One region of the Alkalihalophilus pseudofirmus genome, then DNA from elsewhere that is predicted to be linked to it. Evidence: riboswitches for the same ligand, from Rfam matches in the RefSeq annotation. Region 1 holds a riboswitch; each other region holds the start of a gene.
What was found. Region 1 has a riboswitch for cyclic di-GMP ahead of PQ478_RS20935 (hypothetical protein). Riboswitches for the same ligand answer to the same signal wherever they lie in the genome.
Positions count from the first base shown of each region.

Region 1 (4,443 bases):
ACGGAAGCTCTTAATTGGTTTAAAAAAGATTTAGATCATCCATTTGCCGAAGCATCAATGGCTGCTTATTTGGAACAGATTAATTTGAACGAACGCCTCGATACATTACGTACTGCCTATCAACAAAAACGTGACGTGGTGATCTCAGCGCTTGAAGAGCATCTGCCTGATTCAGTGTCCTGGTTTGTCCCAAAAGGAGGGTACTTTATTTGGGTGAGGGCTGATGGTGTGGATACGGATCATTTGTTAGAGCAGGCACTTGATGCGGGAGTTGCATATGTCCCTGGAAAGTACTTTTTCTTACCTGCCGATGAGAAAGCAGCATACTTGAGGCTTTCCTTTAGCTATGCATCTGAAGACGAGCTTGTAGAGGGAGTTAAGCTGCTTGCTAACGTACTAAATAAGTCTTAACAATTAATAAGCATAGAAGTCTCGAATCTTGATGAAACGAGGTCTTCTATGCTTCTTTTGATTGGTAGGGCACAATATAGATGCCATCGTCATACAGCCAATCAGCATAAACGATATCTTCTGGCCGGTTGTAGCCATGAGAGATTAGCTGACTCATCAGCCAGTCATGATTAAACCCAAGCTCCTTTAAGTTATCTTCTATAATTTCTCCATCTGTAATTAATGTGGTGCAAAGATAAGTAGTGCTTACAGGTAGGTTTAAGTCTTCAAGGGTTACCTTTTGATATTTATTTTTCTTTAAAATACTGATCGAACCGTTAGACTCTAAAATCGCATAAGCCACTTCGCGCAAAGAAAAGGTTTCACTTTGACGCAGTGAACTAAGCAGCTGATTGATGTTCATGCGGTTTTTTTTAAGCTGCTCTCGGTCAATCTTTCCGTTACGAATGATGATAGACGGCTTTCCTTCCAAAAGCCCCCTCACAGAACGGTGCTTTAGCAAATACTTCTCCATCATAATCATTAAAAAACCCCATAAGAGAACAACGTAAATAATATAGAAAATGCTGACGTTTACCTCAAATATCCCATTACCTAGCAGCTCTGATAATACAATAGCTGAGACAAAATCAAACGGAGTCAAATGACGGATCGTCGTTTTGCCAAGTAATCTAGTAATCAAAAAAAGCAAAAAGAATCCTATTACAATTTTAATCGACATATCCCAAAAGCCCGGCTCCATACAATCCTCCCCTAGCAGACTAGTATATGGTACTAGTTATGGACAAAGAGGGAGGGGTTTATTCAAAAAGGAAAGAGAAAAACCTCAGATCAAACATCTGAGGCTTAAACATTCATATAATTTACCCGAGGAACAAATTTAATTATTATGGCCTATCTTCCAGCCTGATTTATCTTCTTTTTCGTCAATTTGTTCAGTAACCGTAGAAGTCTCAAGTTCTCCTTTAGTAGTAGTAGTTGCCACTGTTACTATTGGTTCACCTTCAACTCTCTTCTCAGAAGATTTACTTGATTCGCTAAGAACTTTACCATTACTTCCAGGAGCGCCTTGATGGGTAATAGTAGTTTCAATGGTCTCTATAACAGTTACAGGAGTTTCTGTCGTAGTAGTAGTAGTTGTAGTTTCATCCCAAGTTGAGGTTGTTACAGTTCGAACTGTTGCTGTAACAGTAACGTCTCTATACTCATTTTTTGTAGGATGTTTTTCAGTATTACTTTTAATAACAACACGTTCTTCGGTTATATCTGTATCTGTTTTAGTCTCTGTTACAGCAGATTCTATTGAGTTAACCTCAACACCTTTAGTTTCGTTTGTTGTAACAATAACTTCAGTCGTTACTCCTTTAGAAAAGTTCTCGCTTTGGCCAGGTGCTGTTTCTAACCCTTTTCCATTTCCATTTCCATTATTAGCCATAGCACCAGTGGTGAAGCTAACAGATAAAATAAGTGTTAATACTGCTACTGATAATTTTTGTGCTTTTTTCATCTTCCATTTCTCCTCTTAAATAAATTTTTTTAAATAAGAGGGTCGGTTACACTACTAGCTCCATATAGCCCAAGTGTCCAAGTAAAGACTATACTTCATAGCACCCCTAATTAAAGAGGTCCGGTTACACTACTGGCTCCATATAACCCAAGTGTCCATATAAAGGTTATACTTCATAGCTTACCTTTGAAGCATTGTGCATAGGTCATTATATGCGTTGGTGGGTAATTTATTATATGTATAAAGACCTATAATTCTATTATATTTATTTTGAATTAAAGATAAAGTTTTTTCGCTCGACAAATTTCTTCTTTTCCAAAGCCAAGCTAAATCGTTGTATGGAATTGGTTAATCTATGTATGCTAATAGAAGCAAATAACTGGAGGTGTCTTGCAATGGGTACAGAAGGTGAACGTGTGATACGTGATCATTGGAAGGTGAAATACAATAAGAATGGATATCCGCATGTCCAGCAAGGCTGGGTTCTCCCGCCGGATAAGATGACAGAGTATGATCCTTTTATCTTAATGGCTGATGATTGGTTTAAGCGAGGGACGTTCTCGGATCATCCGCACCGAGGGTTTCAGACGATCACTTATGTTATTGATGGCAGGTTAGAACATACAGATAATAATGGAGGCCATTCAGTGCTTTATGCAGGTGATGTACAGTACATGAATGCTGGGAGCGGGGCGCGCCATGCTGAAGAAGCAGTGGATGATGATCTTATTCACACGCTGCAGCTGTGGCTTAATCTGCCTAAAGCGTTAAAAGGAACGGAATCATCATACCAAAATGTACTGGTTGAAGACGCTCCTAAAGTAGAAATCGACGGTGGTTATCTGCGCATTTATTCAGGAGAAGCAGAAGGGGTTAAAGGGCCGATGGATTCATTAGTGCCGATTAATATGTTTGAGCTTTTTTTAAAAGAAGGAGAGTGCTACTCCCTGAAGCTCCCCCAAAATCACAACGGCCATATTTATATGCTCCAAGGAGAAATGACTTTTGCTGATAAGGTAACACTAGGAAAAACGGAAGCTGGACTGTTATCTTATCAAAAAGAGGCAAGTAATGATGCGTTTGATCATTTGCATATTAAGGCAAATGAGAGATCAAGAATGCTCATTTATACAGGCAAGCCGATTAATGAGACTGTAGTGGCTCGCGGGCCGTTTGTAATGAATACAGAAGATGAAATTCATGAAGCCTTTAATGACTTCAGAATGGGACGATTTGGCCCGTCTTCTCAGTAAATCTCTATAGTTTATCCCTATGCAGCGAGAGATGATGCTCTGAGTGTTTGCATCAACTAAATGATTCTGTCACGATAAAGGCAGGGAAGAACACTGCTCTTATAAAGGAGGCGTACTAATAATGAGGCTAGAAGGTAAGAAAGTCATTCAAATTGTCAGTAAGGATTTTGAAGATCTGGAATTATGGTATCCTGTTCTGCGCTTGCGTGAAGAGGGTGCAGAGGTGCATATTGCCGGTGAAAAAGCCAATGAGACGTATATCGGAAAATACGGGGTGCCGATTGTTTCAGAGTACTCATTTGAAGAAATCAATCCAGAAGAGTATGACGCGATCTTAGTGCCAGGGGGCTGGTCTCCTGACTTATTAAGAAGATTTGATTCCGTGTTGAATATGGTTCGTACGTTAAATGACCAGAACAAGCCGATCGGGCAAATTTGCCATGCTGGCTGGGTTTTGATCTCAGCGAAAATCCTTGAAGGCAAGACGGTGACAAGTACTCCTGGAATTAAAGATGACATGATGAATGCCGGGGCCACTTGGGTTGATAAGCCAGTTGTTGTAGACGGCAACATCGTATCCAGCCGCCGCCCGCCAGACCTCCCCGATTACATGAGAGAATTCATTAAAGTTCTCGAGTCATAATGATCTGCTAAAGAGGGTCAGTGAGAAAGCACCTTTGCCAGGTGCTTTTTTTCTTTACTATTTAATTGAGCTAATTCTACCCCAATTCTCGCCTACATTTTAGAGCAAAACATAACCCAGCGGATGAAATATACGAATTCTCATAGATGGTATAAGGAACTTAAAAAAGACCCATCTTATAGTAGTTGTTGATCTCCGCTGCAGACACACGCTTTCCGCGGGCGGTCCGGGAGCCTCCTCGTCGCATTTTGTACTGCACCCCTATTGTTGGACACCTCAATCAACAATAGGAGGTGCCTTCATCAATGACCACGTTCACCAAGGAATATAAACTTCAAGCGGCTAAACGTTATCTAAATGAAATCATCAGTTATCGAGAACTTGCAAATCAAGTGGGCGTAGATGATTCGACGCTGCGATATTGGGTGATGTTAGTTCGCTATCATGGGGATCAAGCTTTTGCCTTCCCCTATACAAACTACTCAACTGCCTTTAAACTGAAAGTAATTCAATTTATGACCGAAGAGAATTACTCCATTCGAGAGGCATCAGCCATTTTTCATATCCCCGTTCCATGTATGCTTCGCAGATGGAAGAAAAAGTGGGAAACAGCTGGAGAAGATGCCTTT
Region 1 is NZ_CP117835.1:4,023,801-4,028,243, reverse strand. Features, by position in the region: gene PQ478_RS20945 (aminotransferase-like domain-containing protein) at 1-411, shown strand, start outside; gene PQ478_RS20940 (YetF domain-containing protein) at 458-1,153, opposite strand; gene PQ478_RS20935 (hypothetical protein) at 1,292-1,918, opposite strand; cyclic di-GMP riboswitch class II at 1,950-2,033, opposite strand; gene PQ478_RS20930 (pirin family protein) at 2,314-3,171, shown strand; gene PQ478_RS20925 (type 1 glutamine amidotransferase domain-containing protein) at 3,293-3,814, shown strand; one part of gene PQ478_RS20920 (IS3 family transposase) at 4,120-4,443, shown strand, end outside.

Region 2 (4,443 bases), 920 kb from region 1:
CACCTCTTGTGTCAGATGGCGCTGGAATAAGAACGTCGTTAACACCGCTAAAAGCAATAGAAATAAAAAGGCCCCTGCATATAAAATACTCGTATAATTTTTTTTAGGCTTTTCGGGTAATAAATTTACTTCAACGAGCATTAACGATACACCTCTTTTTTCAACACAAGGCCTTGGGCATCATAGTACCTTACCGGCGCATCATTTTTCGTTTGCTCAGACAAGCCAGTAATTTCAAGCATGAGCCGATCACTAAACGCTGCCTCAAATTGAGAGAGATAAGGATGATCGCCACAAAGCAGCATTTGGCCCATTTCTCCCTCGCCTTTTAACACATTAAACTGATAGAAATTCATTACTTTTTCTACTTCACGGACACATTCTTCAATGGCTTCTTCCATTTCTTCCTCTTCCTTTGTCCATGCTAGACGGGTCACATCCCCTTCACCTGTTAAAGACCAGCCTTCCTGGTCAAGTTCTGAGAGAATCGTGCTTAAAAATAAAGGATGATGACCTTTAAAAATAGTAATCGTTGTGACCATTGCGTCAATCTGCACTTGAATAACATAGGCTCCCGTCTCAACTTGTCCATTTTCAAAAAACAATCGGTAAGCTGAAAGCGTTGAAAGATCAGCTGCATTCGGTTTCAAATGGACTTCAGAAAAGGCATCTATGTATTGATTAAGAACGGATTCTCTCGAAGCAAAGAGCAGTACTTCCTTTTGACCGTCACGCATCCCAATTACTTTAAAGTCAAAAATCGGATCATCAAACGGCAGCAAAAGGCTCTCTCCTAAATCTAAATAAAGCTGCCCTTTCACTTCTTCATCGGGAATTGTCCCATCGATAAAGTGGGTGCGAATAATCGTATGCTGCTGCGGCAGGCAAAATTGTATCCGTTGTCTTTTAAGCTTCCATTCCTCCACACATTCAGCCAAAATCGTCACAAAGGTCGTCATGTCTTCAATTTGGCCGTTAACGACAATCCCAACAGGCAAGTAGCGCTCTTTTATTTGAGAGATTTGCAAGAGATCTGGCTGCTTGCTTCCTATATATCGAATAACATGATCTTTAATAATAAAGGCATGCCGCTTTTGGTTCGGTTGTTGAAAAAGGTTCATCTTTTATTCACCATTTCTCTTTAAAAATAACTTCTTATACGTAGTTTACTATAAGAATAGACCTATGTACCATTGGACTAGAGAATTTCCATAAAAATATGCCGTTAGTGCTCCTAGTACGATAAAAGGGCCAAATGGAATCGGCTTTTTGCGTTTTACTTTTCCAGCTGCCATCCCGATACCAGCAATGATTGTTCCATATAAGCATGAAAAGAAAAAGGCAAGCAGCACATCATGCCAGCCAAGAACAAGTCCAAGCACAGCAAACAGCTTAATGTCTCCGCCACCCATTCCGCCTCTGCTGATCACCGCAATAAGGAGCAGCAACCCAAATCCAACAGCCGCCCCCACAAGACTAGACCACCATGGATCAAGCGGTGCTACCGCCAAACGTAAAAGCAGGAAGAGCGGCGTAAAAAATAATAGGATTTTATCTGGAATTAACATGTAGCGGATATCGCTGACAAAAATAATAGCAAGGAGCGAAATAAGTAAAAGAGCCACAATTAATTCATACGACCAGCCAAGCAACACGTAAGCCCCGCTGAACGACAACCCGGTCACGAGTTCTACAATCGGGTAAAGCGGAGAAATTTTCGTTCCACAGCCGCGGCACTTCCCCTTTTGAAATAGATAAGAAAAAACAGGGATCAGCTCCCGCGTTGATAAATCACGGTCACAGGTTGTACAATGCGAGCGCGGGGCGACAATCGATTCCCCCGCCGGCACACGCAGCCCAACCACATTAAAAAAGGACCCAAACGTCAGGCCGAAGACAAATAAATAACCAATAAACAACCAATCAACCATCAAGGCCTCCTAAGGTGTAAGGATTTTCTGAATTTGTGTAGTGAAAAAGCCTATCGAGGGGATAGGCTTTTGATATTATTCATCATCTTTACAAATATTATCTCTAGAGTCGCTACTGAGATCTTGGGAGCTAAGACCCTCAAAAGTACTTCCTTCAGTCCCTATATTACATTTTCCACCAGAATAAGTCATTGCAATGTTTGGAGTATTGTTCTCAAAACCAACAGTATAAGTTACTTCCCCCTCCCCCCAAGGGTTAACAAGTTCTTCATGATATTCTGCAATAGCTCCATTAGTTGTAGAATTATAAGTAATACTACTATCAATATTACCACCACCTGCTGAATACAACCTTGCAGCATTCAACACTTGTTGGGCATTTGATATTGCTGAGTCCTTCTTACTATTCTCAATAATATTTCCAATACTCGGCACTGCAATCGCAGCAATAATTCCTAAAATCACAACAACAGCCAACAGCTCAACCAACGTTAAGCCTTTTTCATTCTTCGTCTGTTTCAACCATCTTTTCATCATCTTCGTATCCTCCGTTTTTCATTTTTCATCTGTTCACGCGTCTTCAGTAACTCTCTGCAACATAGAAAAAACCAATCCTGCATGTAGTCATGACAAAATTGGCCGGTTGCACTAGCTGCTCCAAACTACCCAAGTGCCCATGTACAGATAGCTTTTCATCACGTTCCATATGAAATTCGTATACTTTTATAAGTATAAATGTCTAGTAGATTGGTTCTACAGAAATCATACTGGCAAATCCTTCATTTGTCTAGCAAAATTTTCTATCCAACCGCATCAAATATTTCAAACATCGGAATTGCTATCGCTGCGACAATTACACCGACCACAGCTGCCAAAATGACAATCATAACTGGCTCTATTAATGCTTTAATTTGGTCTGTTCCCGCTTCTACTTCTGAATCATAGAAATCTGCTACTTTATCAAGCATCGTATCTAGTGACCCTGTTTTTTCACCGACTGCAATCATTTGCGTCACTAAAGGAGGGAATACCCAATGCTTATGCATCGGTTCTGCAATCGATTCCCCTCGTTCTAATGAATTACGAGATTCGCGGATCACTCGGGCAATTACTTCGTTTCCAGCAATCCTCTCTACAATTGAGACAGACTGCAATATCGGCACAGAGCTTGAAAACAGCGAGCTTAATGTTCTTGTCATTCGCGCGAGCGCTGCTTTTTGCAGCAGCTTTCCGAAAATCGGCATCCGCAGAATAAACAGATCGCGATAATACCTAAGCTCCGCTCGGTCATTCACGATTTTCAACAGCACGATAACTAAAATAACGGCCAGCGGCAGAAGCCACCATAGTCTGCTGAATATCTCTCCTGCCTGAAGCACAAGCACTGTAATCATCGGCAGCTCGGCATTAAAGCTTGCGAACATATCAGCAAATGTTGGGACGACATAGGATAATAGAAAGATCACAATGATGATCGCCACAAAACCGACCACAATCGGGTACGACATTGCAGACATCACTTTCTGTTTTGTTTTATGCTGTTTCTCATAATAGCTCGCAAGCCGCTCTAGGATATCATCTAAATTACCGCCAAGCTCGCCTGCTTTGGCCATATTTACAAATAACGGCGGGAACACTTTCTTTTGATTTTCAGCCGCTTGTGAAAACGGATTCCCCGCACGTAATTCGTCCTCTACATCATGTAGGGCTGCTTTAAGTTTTTTAGAAGACGTCTGCTCACGCAAGATTACAGTAGCATCAACCACTGAGATCCCCGCTTTTAACAGCGTCGCAAACTGCCTTAAATAAATCACAAAATCTTGTGAGCGCACTCCGCCCGCACCTAGCTCGATTTCCATATCGAGAATACTTTTGGATTCATTCAGCTCTCTCACAGCTACCCCGTCTTCTCTCAGGATGAGACGAGCCTGCTTTTCTGAAGGAGCCTTCACTTTTCCTTTCTTCACATGTCCTCGCCGGTCACGTCCTGAATATTTATAAACGCCCATTTACATCCCACTTTCACTTACGTACGCGCTAACTGTTTCATACTCCACCGCACCTGAGTCGACTAATTCTTTAATTGACATCTCAAGCGTATGCATCCCGCTTGCACGGCTCGTCTGCATCACGCTGGGTATTTGGTGGATTTTCTCGTTGCGGATAAGGTTTTTCACAGCTGCATTATTCACTAGGATTTCCGTTGCCGCTCGTCTTCCTTTTCCATCTGCTGTTTTAAATAACCGCTGAGAGATAACGGCTCCTAAGACGGAAGCTAGCTGAATGCGGACTTGCGGCTGCTGCTCTGGCGGGAACACATCGATTACACGGTCAATCGTTGCCGGGGCATCCGTTGTATGCAATGTCCCTAATACAAGATGTCCTGTTTCTGCTGCCGTGATTGCAATCGAGATTGTCTCTAAATCACGCATTTCCCCTACTAAAATAATATCAGGGTCCTGCCTTAAGCAGCCTCTTAGCCCGTTTGCAAAGTTTTGCGTATCAAATCCCA
Region 2 is NZ_CP117835.1:3,105,664-3,110,106, forward strand. Features, by position in the region: gene PQ478_RS16575 (hypothetical protein) at 1-141, opposite strand, end outside; gene pilM (type IV pilus biogenesis protein PilM) at 141-1,121, opposite strand; gene PQ478_RS16585 (prepilin peptidase) at 1,170-1,931, opposite strand; gene PQ478_RS16590 (type II secretion system protein) at 2,007-2,468, opposite strand; cyclic di-GMP riboswitch class II at 2,560-2,643, opposite strand; gene PQ478_RS16595 (type II secretion system F family protein) at 2,732-3,940, opposite strand; gene PQ478_RS16600 (type IV pilus twitching motility protein PilT) at 3,941-4,443, opposite strand, start outside.
Region 2: it holds a riboswitch for cyclic di-GMP, as region 1 does, so the genes downstream of both, PQ478_RS16590 (type II secretion system protein) here and PQ478_RS20935 (hypothetical protein) in region 1, are expected to answer to the same signal.

Region 3 (4,443 bases), 920 kb from region 1:
TCAAATTTAAATGTATGATTTGTTAACCGTGAAAGCTCGCCAGCCATCTTCATTTCAATTTCTTTTTTCATTATTCGGCCTCCAATTAGTTGGCTTGCTTTTATTTATACCTAGTAATTATCCTACTTACTATTTACTCTTTTTCCAAATCTTTAAACCTATACGCCCCATTATTATTTCCGAAAAAGAACCCATTTATAAAATAGATCATTCACATAACGTATCATGTTCTTATTTCCTCATTGCATCGCTCTCCATACACCTACTAAAATGACCACAATCAGCCCCCAGGCCAACACTTGCCAGTATGCCTTGCGCTTTTCTTTTTGCATACGGATTCCCCTTTTTAGGAAGACATAGTTATCTCATTCAACAGTCTAACCAAAGATTTTGAAAAAAGCACCTTACACTAAGTAAGATGCTGCACAATCAAGCAGTCGCAACCGCTTCATTTAATTGCTCGGCTGATAATGCTACGTTCATACTAGCTTTCTCTATCTCTTTTACGACACGAGTAAGCTCGTCCATTTGGTTTTTTACTTTCATAACGGTATGGCTGCTTTGTTGAATCGATTCCACCATTTGACCAAACACCACATCGGTTTGTCCCGATGCCTCAAGCCCCATCTTCACAGCTTGAATAACCTGGCTTAATGATTGTGCCACTTCTTGTTTGTAGTGATCTGAATTAGCGATTAATTTATCAATTTGACTGATTGAATTCTTCGTTTGTTCTGCAAGCTTTTTCACTTCTTGTGATACCACCGCAAACCCACGGCCATGCTCTCCTGCTCTGGCAGCTTCAATTGCTGAATTTAACGCAAGTAAATTTGTTTGTTCAGCAATATCTTTTACAATCGTAATTACATGAGTAATTTCACTTGTTGCTTGTCCAAGATGATTAATAGCTTTTTGCATATTATTGGTATACTCTTCAATTGAATGGATTTTATGAAGCATGTCACTTAATTGGCCTTGACCGTCATTTGCCTTTTTCTCAGCAATAATTGATTGCTCATTACTTGCTAATGAATTTCCGCTTACTTCATTGAAGTGAGAACTTAAAATCTCTACTGAAGCTTGAGTTTCTTCGGCCAAAGCTACTAATCCTTCACTAATCTCCATAATTTTAGTACGGATTTCTGTTTTCCCAACTTCAAATTGTTCTTTCATTTTGGCAACGGTTTCATTTTCATAAGCTTCGAGTACAATTTGCTGTTCTAAACTAAATAATTTATTAACTGCAGTTGTGACTTGCTTAATTTCATCAATTTTATTAGACCCTTGATCAAACTCCCGGCAAATAACAAGAAACATAGCTTGTTGAAGGTTTTGAAAGGCACTCATATACCAAGAAGTCTCTACACCAATCTTGTAATGAACCTTTGCGACTTTCACTCTATTCTCCACAAACTGTTCATTAATATTCCCTTCAAATAAGTCAATTAGATGCTTCTCTAACGTTCTTTCAAGTCGATCTACCGAACTATGCTGCTCAATTTTTTCTCTTAATACCTGCACTAGAAGGATCGTATCATAGAAACCACGAACCAGCTCATTAACATGTGATATGACTAAAGGTTGTATGCTTTTAATGACTTGCAGATCTTGCTCTGTCAATTGAACCATTCTCATTTTGTCATGAATCGTCGAATCAGCCACATCTACCTTCACTTGCAGCTGACCTACTTGCTCCATCCAATCGTTTTGACTTTCTTTGAAAAATTTGATTAACGAAAACAGGCTCATGTAAAGTATCCCCTTTATCGGCCGGTTGCGCTACTTACTCCAACTTCTCAAAGCGCCCAATTTACAGAGAAGTTTTCAACGTATCCGTCAATTTACCTATATTATACTAGAAAGAGGTAAAAAAACCCTTTTTTTCGCAATCAATAAATGACAAACACACGAACATTTTCCTATCAGCAATGTATATCAAACATGTGTTGTTTCTTGAACATTCCAACTAAACCACTCGCCGTGTCCAGCAGTTTCTGCTAGAGTTTCTTCTGTTTTCCTTCCATCAATATAAGAATCTAAATGTAAGAATCGATCTGAAATATTATTATACAAATGAAAGATATTTCGGTCTCTTCCTAGCTCATCTATTGTTTGAAGCAGCTGCTTTTTTGTCTCCAACGGCATTTGATTGGCAACATGCGTATGAAACACGCAAACGGTTACATTTTGAGGCAGCCCTTCTACTATTTGAGGCAGTAATTCAATTCCGTCCCCTTCTACCAAATTCAACTCATCTACACTTTCTTTTAAGATAGAGGCTGCTGCTTCAAATTCATTTCTTCTCTCCATATGTTCTGGCCAAATCAATGCCTTAAGCCAGCATATGTCTTCTTGGTCTCTTAAATCATTAATATGCAAATCAATCCCGCAGCGAGAATGCACAGGATAAGCTTCCTTTTTAAACGATGGAACATTCTCTCCTATTATTTCAGAGCTTAGAGATAAAGGTGAGTTAAGGTTCCCATATCGATGTAACCCATCATATGAATACTGATATTGATCACATAGCAATTGCAGACCGGCACTCGTACCGATCTCAATTAAAGCCAAAGGTTTGTTTGTTTTCTCATATATACAAGAAAAACTCGGATATAGATATGCACAGCGCCGCACTTCATTCGTTTGTACGAGTTTCGTTTGTAAAAGGTGAATAATCTCTTCTTTATACTCCTCGCAGAATGACTTAAAGTGAACAAATGCATGGGTAGATTTTTTCGGTTCTTCAACTAAACTAAGATAATAATCCGAAAGCTCATGCCTTACTCCTTTTAATAGAAGATAGTGAACCGCCCCAAAAAATAAATTAGGGATGGGCTGACCCTCTTTCGCATGCGAACAAATGATGAGAAGCTCTTCGTCTTTCGCTGTTTCTTTGGATAATGTCTCATATAACTTGCTAGAGTCTGCACACTCATCATTGGCAAAAAGAATAAAGCGTTTTGAAAGCTGATTAATGTCCATGTTGTCCTCCTAGAATGTATGTCTAAGGAAGATATCCTCCCTCAATATACAAAATTCGATTCCAAAGAGGGAATTTCCTTGTTCAAAAAGAAAAATAGGAAGCTGACAGCTTCCTATTCTTAAGGATTAATATCTCCTTGCTTCCAATAATCGATTAATCCAGTAAATATCATCATTCATCTCATACTTTTCTACCACTTGATCTCTTAACGTTGCAAAAAAACCATCCCCTAAATAAATGCCAATAAAACTTGGGGTATTACTTTCGGTTTCTTCACTGAAGAACATCACATCGCCTCGCTCTAATTCTTCAATATGAATGGAGTCCCCGCCTGAACGAAGCGTATGAATATTTCCTGATAACTGTTTATTGGCAGCTTCTAGGTACATGTTTTGTACAAATTCAACAGAAGAGCCATGAAACACTTCTCCCACATAATTCTCTGTTAGGACAGCAACGGCTTCAAGAGTAACATCTTCTATTTCATACGTTCTGGCTCCATAAAGTCGTGGCGGCCAATAGGAGCTTACAGTGAGGTCAACAATCATCACCCCGTTTGCTTGAGTAGCCACAACCATTTGGTTATTCCCTAAATAAATTGCAGGAATCAATGTCGTCCCTTCAAAGAATAACAAATCTCCAGGTTCAGCATTATCAGGATGTATCTCCATTCCAACTTGCCATTGCTGGCTGCCGTAGCGTGGAAGATCATATTGATATGCCTGCTTGTAAATATATTGTGTAAGCCCTCCTGTATCAAATCCCTGCTCAGGATCAGCTCCACCTAATTGATAAGGGCTTCCTAGTACTTGATAAGCCTCGTAAACCGCTGGATGATCTAGTTGGACTGAAAGATCATCAAAGCGTTTAACCCCTGTGAAATGTTCACGCCAATATGAATTCATATAAGAGATTGTTGTCATTCCTTCTTCACCAGTTGCATGAATCATATAGTTATCTCCTAAATAAATGGCGACATGTGAAATACCTTCTTGCCATGTGCCTGAAAAATAAAGAGCATCCCCAGGTTTGATATGATCATCAAGTGTGATCTCTTCTATATTGGTGCCTTCCGGCAGAATGGTTTCTCCTACTTCCCATTGTCTATAACTAATTCTTGGAAGGTATATCCCTTTTCCTTCTCTAAAGGACGTTTGAATCAAGAAAGAACAATCAAAGGCTTCGAGTGTACTTCCAGTCATAAGATAAGGTGTTCCCATATATTTCATTGTCTCTTGGATGACTGGATTTTTATGATTTAGATACGTATTTGGGTTAGATTTATTGAGAATCGCGTCTGTATATCTTACTGCTCCAACATATCGATCTGAATAATAGGTATGGAAGTCTAAATGACGTTCCTGCACTCCTTCTGATGCAGCTATGATAAACCGGTCATCTCCTGAATAAATTCCGGTCAGCCACTCGTCATTATTCTGAAAGAACACAAGATCCCCTTC
Region 3 is NZ_CP117835.1:867,132-871,574, reverse strand. Features, by position in the region: gene PQ478_RS04430 (nicotinate phosphoribosyltransferase) at 1-71, opposite strand, end outside; gene PQ478_RS04425 (globin-coupled sensor protein) at 430-1,749, opposite strand; cyclic di-GMP riboswitch class II at 1,760-1,844, opposite strand; gene PQ478_RS04420 (DUF2332 domain-containing protein) at 1,936-2,982, opposite strand; gene PQ478_RS04415 (NlpC/P60 family protein) at 3,109-4,443, opposite strand, start outside.
Region 3: it holds a riboswitch for cyclic di-GMP, as region 1 does, so the genes downstream of both, PQ478_RS04425 (globin-coupled sensor protein) here and PQ478_RS20935 (hypothetical protein) in region 1, are expected to answer to the same signal.

Region 4 (4,443 bases), 350 kb from region 1:
CTAGTTGAACGTGGTGAGCATATTTCATTTGCTAATTGCGGGCTGCCTTACTATATTGGCGAAACCATTAAAGAACGAAGCAAATTACTCGTTCAGACCGTTAAAGGCATGTCAAAACGTTTTAATCTTGATATTAGAAATTTAAGTGAAGTGCTGAGCATTGATCCACAAAATAATAAATTGACAATCAAGAACCTAAGAAACGGTGAAGAGTACGAAGAAACGTATGACAAGTTATTATTATCCCCTGGAGCAAGGCCGATGGTTCCGCCGATTCTAGGATTAAGTGAAAATATGTCTGCTTTTACCTTAAGAAACATACCTGATACTGATAAAATCAAAACCTATGTGGATTCCAACAAACCTAAGAAAGCCGTTGTAATTGGCGGAGGATTTATCGGAATTGAAATGGCGGAAAACCTGGTTGATCGAGGAATAGACGTGACACTTGTTGAGATGGCTAAACAAATCATGGCCCCAATCGATGTTGAGATGGCAAGCATCTTACACACTCATTTAAAAGAGAAAGGTGTACATTTAGTACTGGAAAACGGAGTGCAGGCTTTTACAGAACAGGGCAAAAAAGTGCTTCTTTCTGATGGAACTGAAATAGAAACAGATATGACGATTCTTTCAATCGGCGTCAGACCAGAAAATGAATTGGCTAAATCAGCAGGACTAGAGCTTGGAGAACGCGGGGGCATCATTGTAAATGAATACCTGCAAACTTCCAAAGAGGACATCTATGCCGTGGGGGATGCAATTGAAGTTGTTGATTATATCAATGGCAAAAAAGCAATGATTCCTCTTGCAGGACCTGCTAACCGTCAAGGTCGAATTGCGGCCAATAATATGATGGGAAAAAAGGAAAAGTATCAAGGGACGATGGGTACTTCTATAGCTAAGGTATTTGACTTGACTGTTGCAGCAACCGGAAACAACGAAAAGACATTAAAGCATCTCGGCATTACTTATGAAGTGGTTCATATTCATCCAAGCTCTCATGCTGGTTACTATCCAGGGGCTGCACCTATTGCTTTAAAACTCATTTTTGATAAAAGTACCGGAAAAATATTTGGAGCACAAGCGGTGGGGGCAGATGGCGTGGACAAGAGAATAGACGTTATCGCAACAGCTATCAAAGGTGAACTAACAGTAGAGGATCTAACAAATCTAGAGTTATCCTATGCACCGCCATTTTCCTCAGCAAAAGATCCTGTCAACATGGCCGGTTATGTGGCTTCTAATATTATGGACGGTGAATTGGAGCATATTCAGTGGCATGAAGTCGATCAAATCGTTTCAGATGGTGGAGTATTAATTGATGTTCGCGAACCAATGGAACGTGAATTCGGCTTCATTAAAGGCTCTACTAATATCCCATTAAATGATCTAAGAGACCGATTGTCAGAACTGCCAAAGGATCAGACGATCTATGTCAGCTGTCAGGTTGGTTTAAGAGGATACCTAGCTAGCCAGATTCTTAAAAACAGGGGATATAAAGTGAAGAATGTTGATGGCGGCTGGAAAACCTACTCTTCTGTTTTAGGAGGAAACCTTGCTATAGATGGTAAAACTACTACCAATGACCGTAGAGATACTGAAATGAAAAGTACAATAGAAATAAAGGTTGATAGGGTTGTAGATGTCAGAGGGTTAACATGTCCAATGCCAATCATTGAACTTAAAAAAGGCATTGAATCATTGGATAACGGTCAAGTGTTAGAGCTTCATGTAACAGACAAAGGAGCTTTAAACGACCTGCCCACATGGAGTGAAAAAGCTGGTCATACCCTTTTGAAAACTGTTCAAGAAGGGAAGATCATTAAATTCTGGATAGAGAAGAAATAAATGTTTTGTAAGAATTGATAACAATATTATTTAAGCATGCTCAAGATAGGGGCATGCTTTTTTAAGTGGAGAAAATGGAGTATTATCTCCTTATGTAAATCAATAGTCCTGTACTTTAATGTCTATTTTAAATTAAAAAAATACATAATTCGACAATATCTAATTCTTTTGTGCTATAATGACGTTTGTGTCATTGTGAATTTAGAACCAGTAATTAAATAGGATAAAGGCAAACTTATCGAAAGGTAAGGACGCAAAGCTACGAGTCTAACATCCTCTTGGGTCATGATAGTCGGGTTGCCAAAAATGATATATGAATGGAACGATTATTTGGCTATCCCTATTTACGTCTAGGGATAGCTTTTCTTTTTGTATCTAGTGAAATAAGTGAAGGTCATTAATGAAAATAACATTCCATAGGAAGAAGGCGATAAGAGATGATAGTAGTTAATAAAAGAAAGTACAAAATGGCCATTGATGAGAATGAAAAAGAAATTCAAGTTCAAGTGCATGGATTAATGAGAGAAGAAGATGTAGAAGGATATATGATCGATTTGCAGGAAACCATCGATAAAGTATCAAGACCACATTATACATTTGTTGTCGATGCCACACACCAAACACCTGTCCCATCAAAAGTTGTCCCGCAACTAGAGCAAACGATGCAATTTTATTCTAGTTTAGGCTTTAAAGATATTCTTGTTGTAAAGCCTGCCTCTAAAATTGCTCAAGTTCAAATAAGGAATGCTCTTCAGAGAATTAACTTCTCAGGTACATTTGTTGAGCGAGTATCTCATTCGTTTTAAACGAGGTTCATTTAATAATTTGAAAGGAAGTTAAGGCGTGCAAAAAACATTAGAACGATATTCATATGAAATTATAACAAGCGAACAATCTACTCTAATAGAAAAAGCAGCTGAATGTCTAGCCCGCTCATTTATAGGGGTGAATGTTTCAGGTAAATGGGTTCAGGAACCTATGGTAGGTCAATTAGATATACGTTATGAAGATTTCTACGATTTCACCAAAGATTATTTAGTCAGTACAGTGGACCAGGGTTATTGCGTCATAGCTAAAGATCAAAATCAGAATGTGGTGGGTGTATTAGCAGGAGATACAAATGCGCCAGTCATATTTGGAGAAGATCTATTTGAAGGGTCGTTTTCCGATATGAATGTCATTCTCCATGTTTTAGAAGAGATAGATCAACGATTCATAGATGATTATAAAAAGAGAAGCGGAAAAGAAATAGAAGATGGTGAGTTTTTGCATTTATTCATGTTGGGTTTAACAGCTGAACATGACCGTCATGAAGTAATTCAACAATTAGGCAATGAGTTAATAACTAAGGCAGCTTCACAGGGATTGAAGGCAGTTATAGGTGAAGCGACAAACCCAAAATCGATACGTGTAATGGAAAAATATCATCAAATGGAGAAGTATACAGATATAGGTGGGCATTACATTGTACATAAATATAAAGAAAATAACAGGTTAAGTGGAATTGATGAGAGTATAGCTGATGGGACCTATTTCCTTATCAGAGAACTTTAAAAGGGTTCATTTCGAATTAAAATAAAATAAAAAGTAGGGGATTCATTCTTATGGAAGTTATACTGCTTGGTATTATTATCGTTTTATTAGGCACTACAGTGTATTTTGCTTACCGTTATTTTTCCCTAAAGCATAATCCGCGCATTAATAAAGAAATCATAAATGGAATAAGAGAACTTTCTGCAGGGAATATGAAAAGCAAAGTGGAAGAGAAAAGCGCTGATTATACTGTATACAATCAACTAATCGAATTTTTACATCGTGTAAAGGAAAGTTACTCTTCCTTATCAAGCAATGTTTATCAAAAAGGAGAAAATTTAGCTAAGGTCGGGGAGTCTGCTATTGAGAAAGCGGACATTGTAAGAGCCGCAATTGATGAGGTAGGAAGAGGCTTAGAGAAACAGTTAGTAGCTACAGAAGAAAGCGCCATGTCTATGGAAGAGATGACACAGGCGATTGAAGATCTTTCAAATAGATCAAATGAAATTTCAGATCGATCAACTGCCACTTTAGAATTAACACAAGATGGAAATGAGAGATTAAAGGACTCTTTGGAAAAAATGGAGCAGTTTAATCAAACCATTAACCAAACATTTGATGGCATCAATAAACTTAGCGAAAAATCACATGAAATCGGTTCTATTGTAAAAGTGATTACAGGAATTTCAGAACAAATAAATTTGCTTGCCTTAAATGCCTCCATTGAAGCAGCTCGAGCGGGAGAACACGGCAGAGGATTTGCGGTTGTAGCTGATGAGGTTCGGAAGTTGGCTGAACAATCACGTCAATCTTCTTCTGAAGTATCTAACATAGTTAAAAACATACAAGCAGAAACCGAGGATGTTGTTAAATCAATGAAGCAAGGAACTGATGAGTTTAAAGATACAAACATGGCGATCGGAGAAGTGGGAGCTATGTTTGAAAAGATTCTATCTACGACAAAGATTATTGCTGAGAATAATGTTAATTCCTCTGCAAGTACAGAAGAAATAACGGCAGCTTCTCAGCAAATTATGTCAACTATGGTCGAGATCGCTT
Region 4 is NZ_CP117835.1:288,634-293,076, forward strand. Features, by position in the region: gene PQ478_RS01610 (CoA-disulfide reductase) at 1-1,851, shown strand, start outside; cyclic di-GMP riboswitch class I at 2,070-2,156, shown strand; gene PQ478_RS01615 (hypothetical protein) at 2,289-2,657, shown strand; gene PQ478_RS01620 (hypothetical protein) at 2,695-3,405, shown strand; gene PQ478_RS01625 (methyl-accepting chemotaxis protein) at 3,456-4,443, shown strand, end outside.
Region 4: it holds a riboswitch for cyclic di-GMP, as region 1 does, so the genes downstream of both, PQ478_RS01615 (hypothetical protein) here and PQ478_RS20935 (hypothetical protein) in region 1, are expected to answer to the same signal.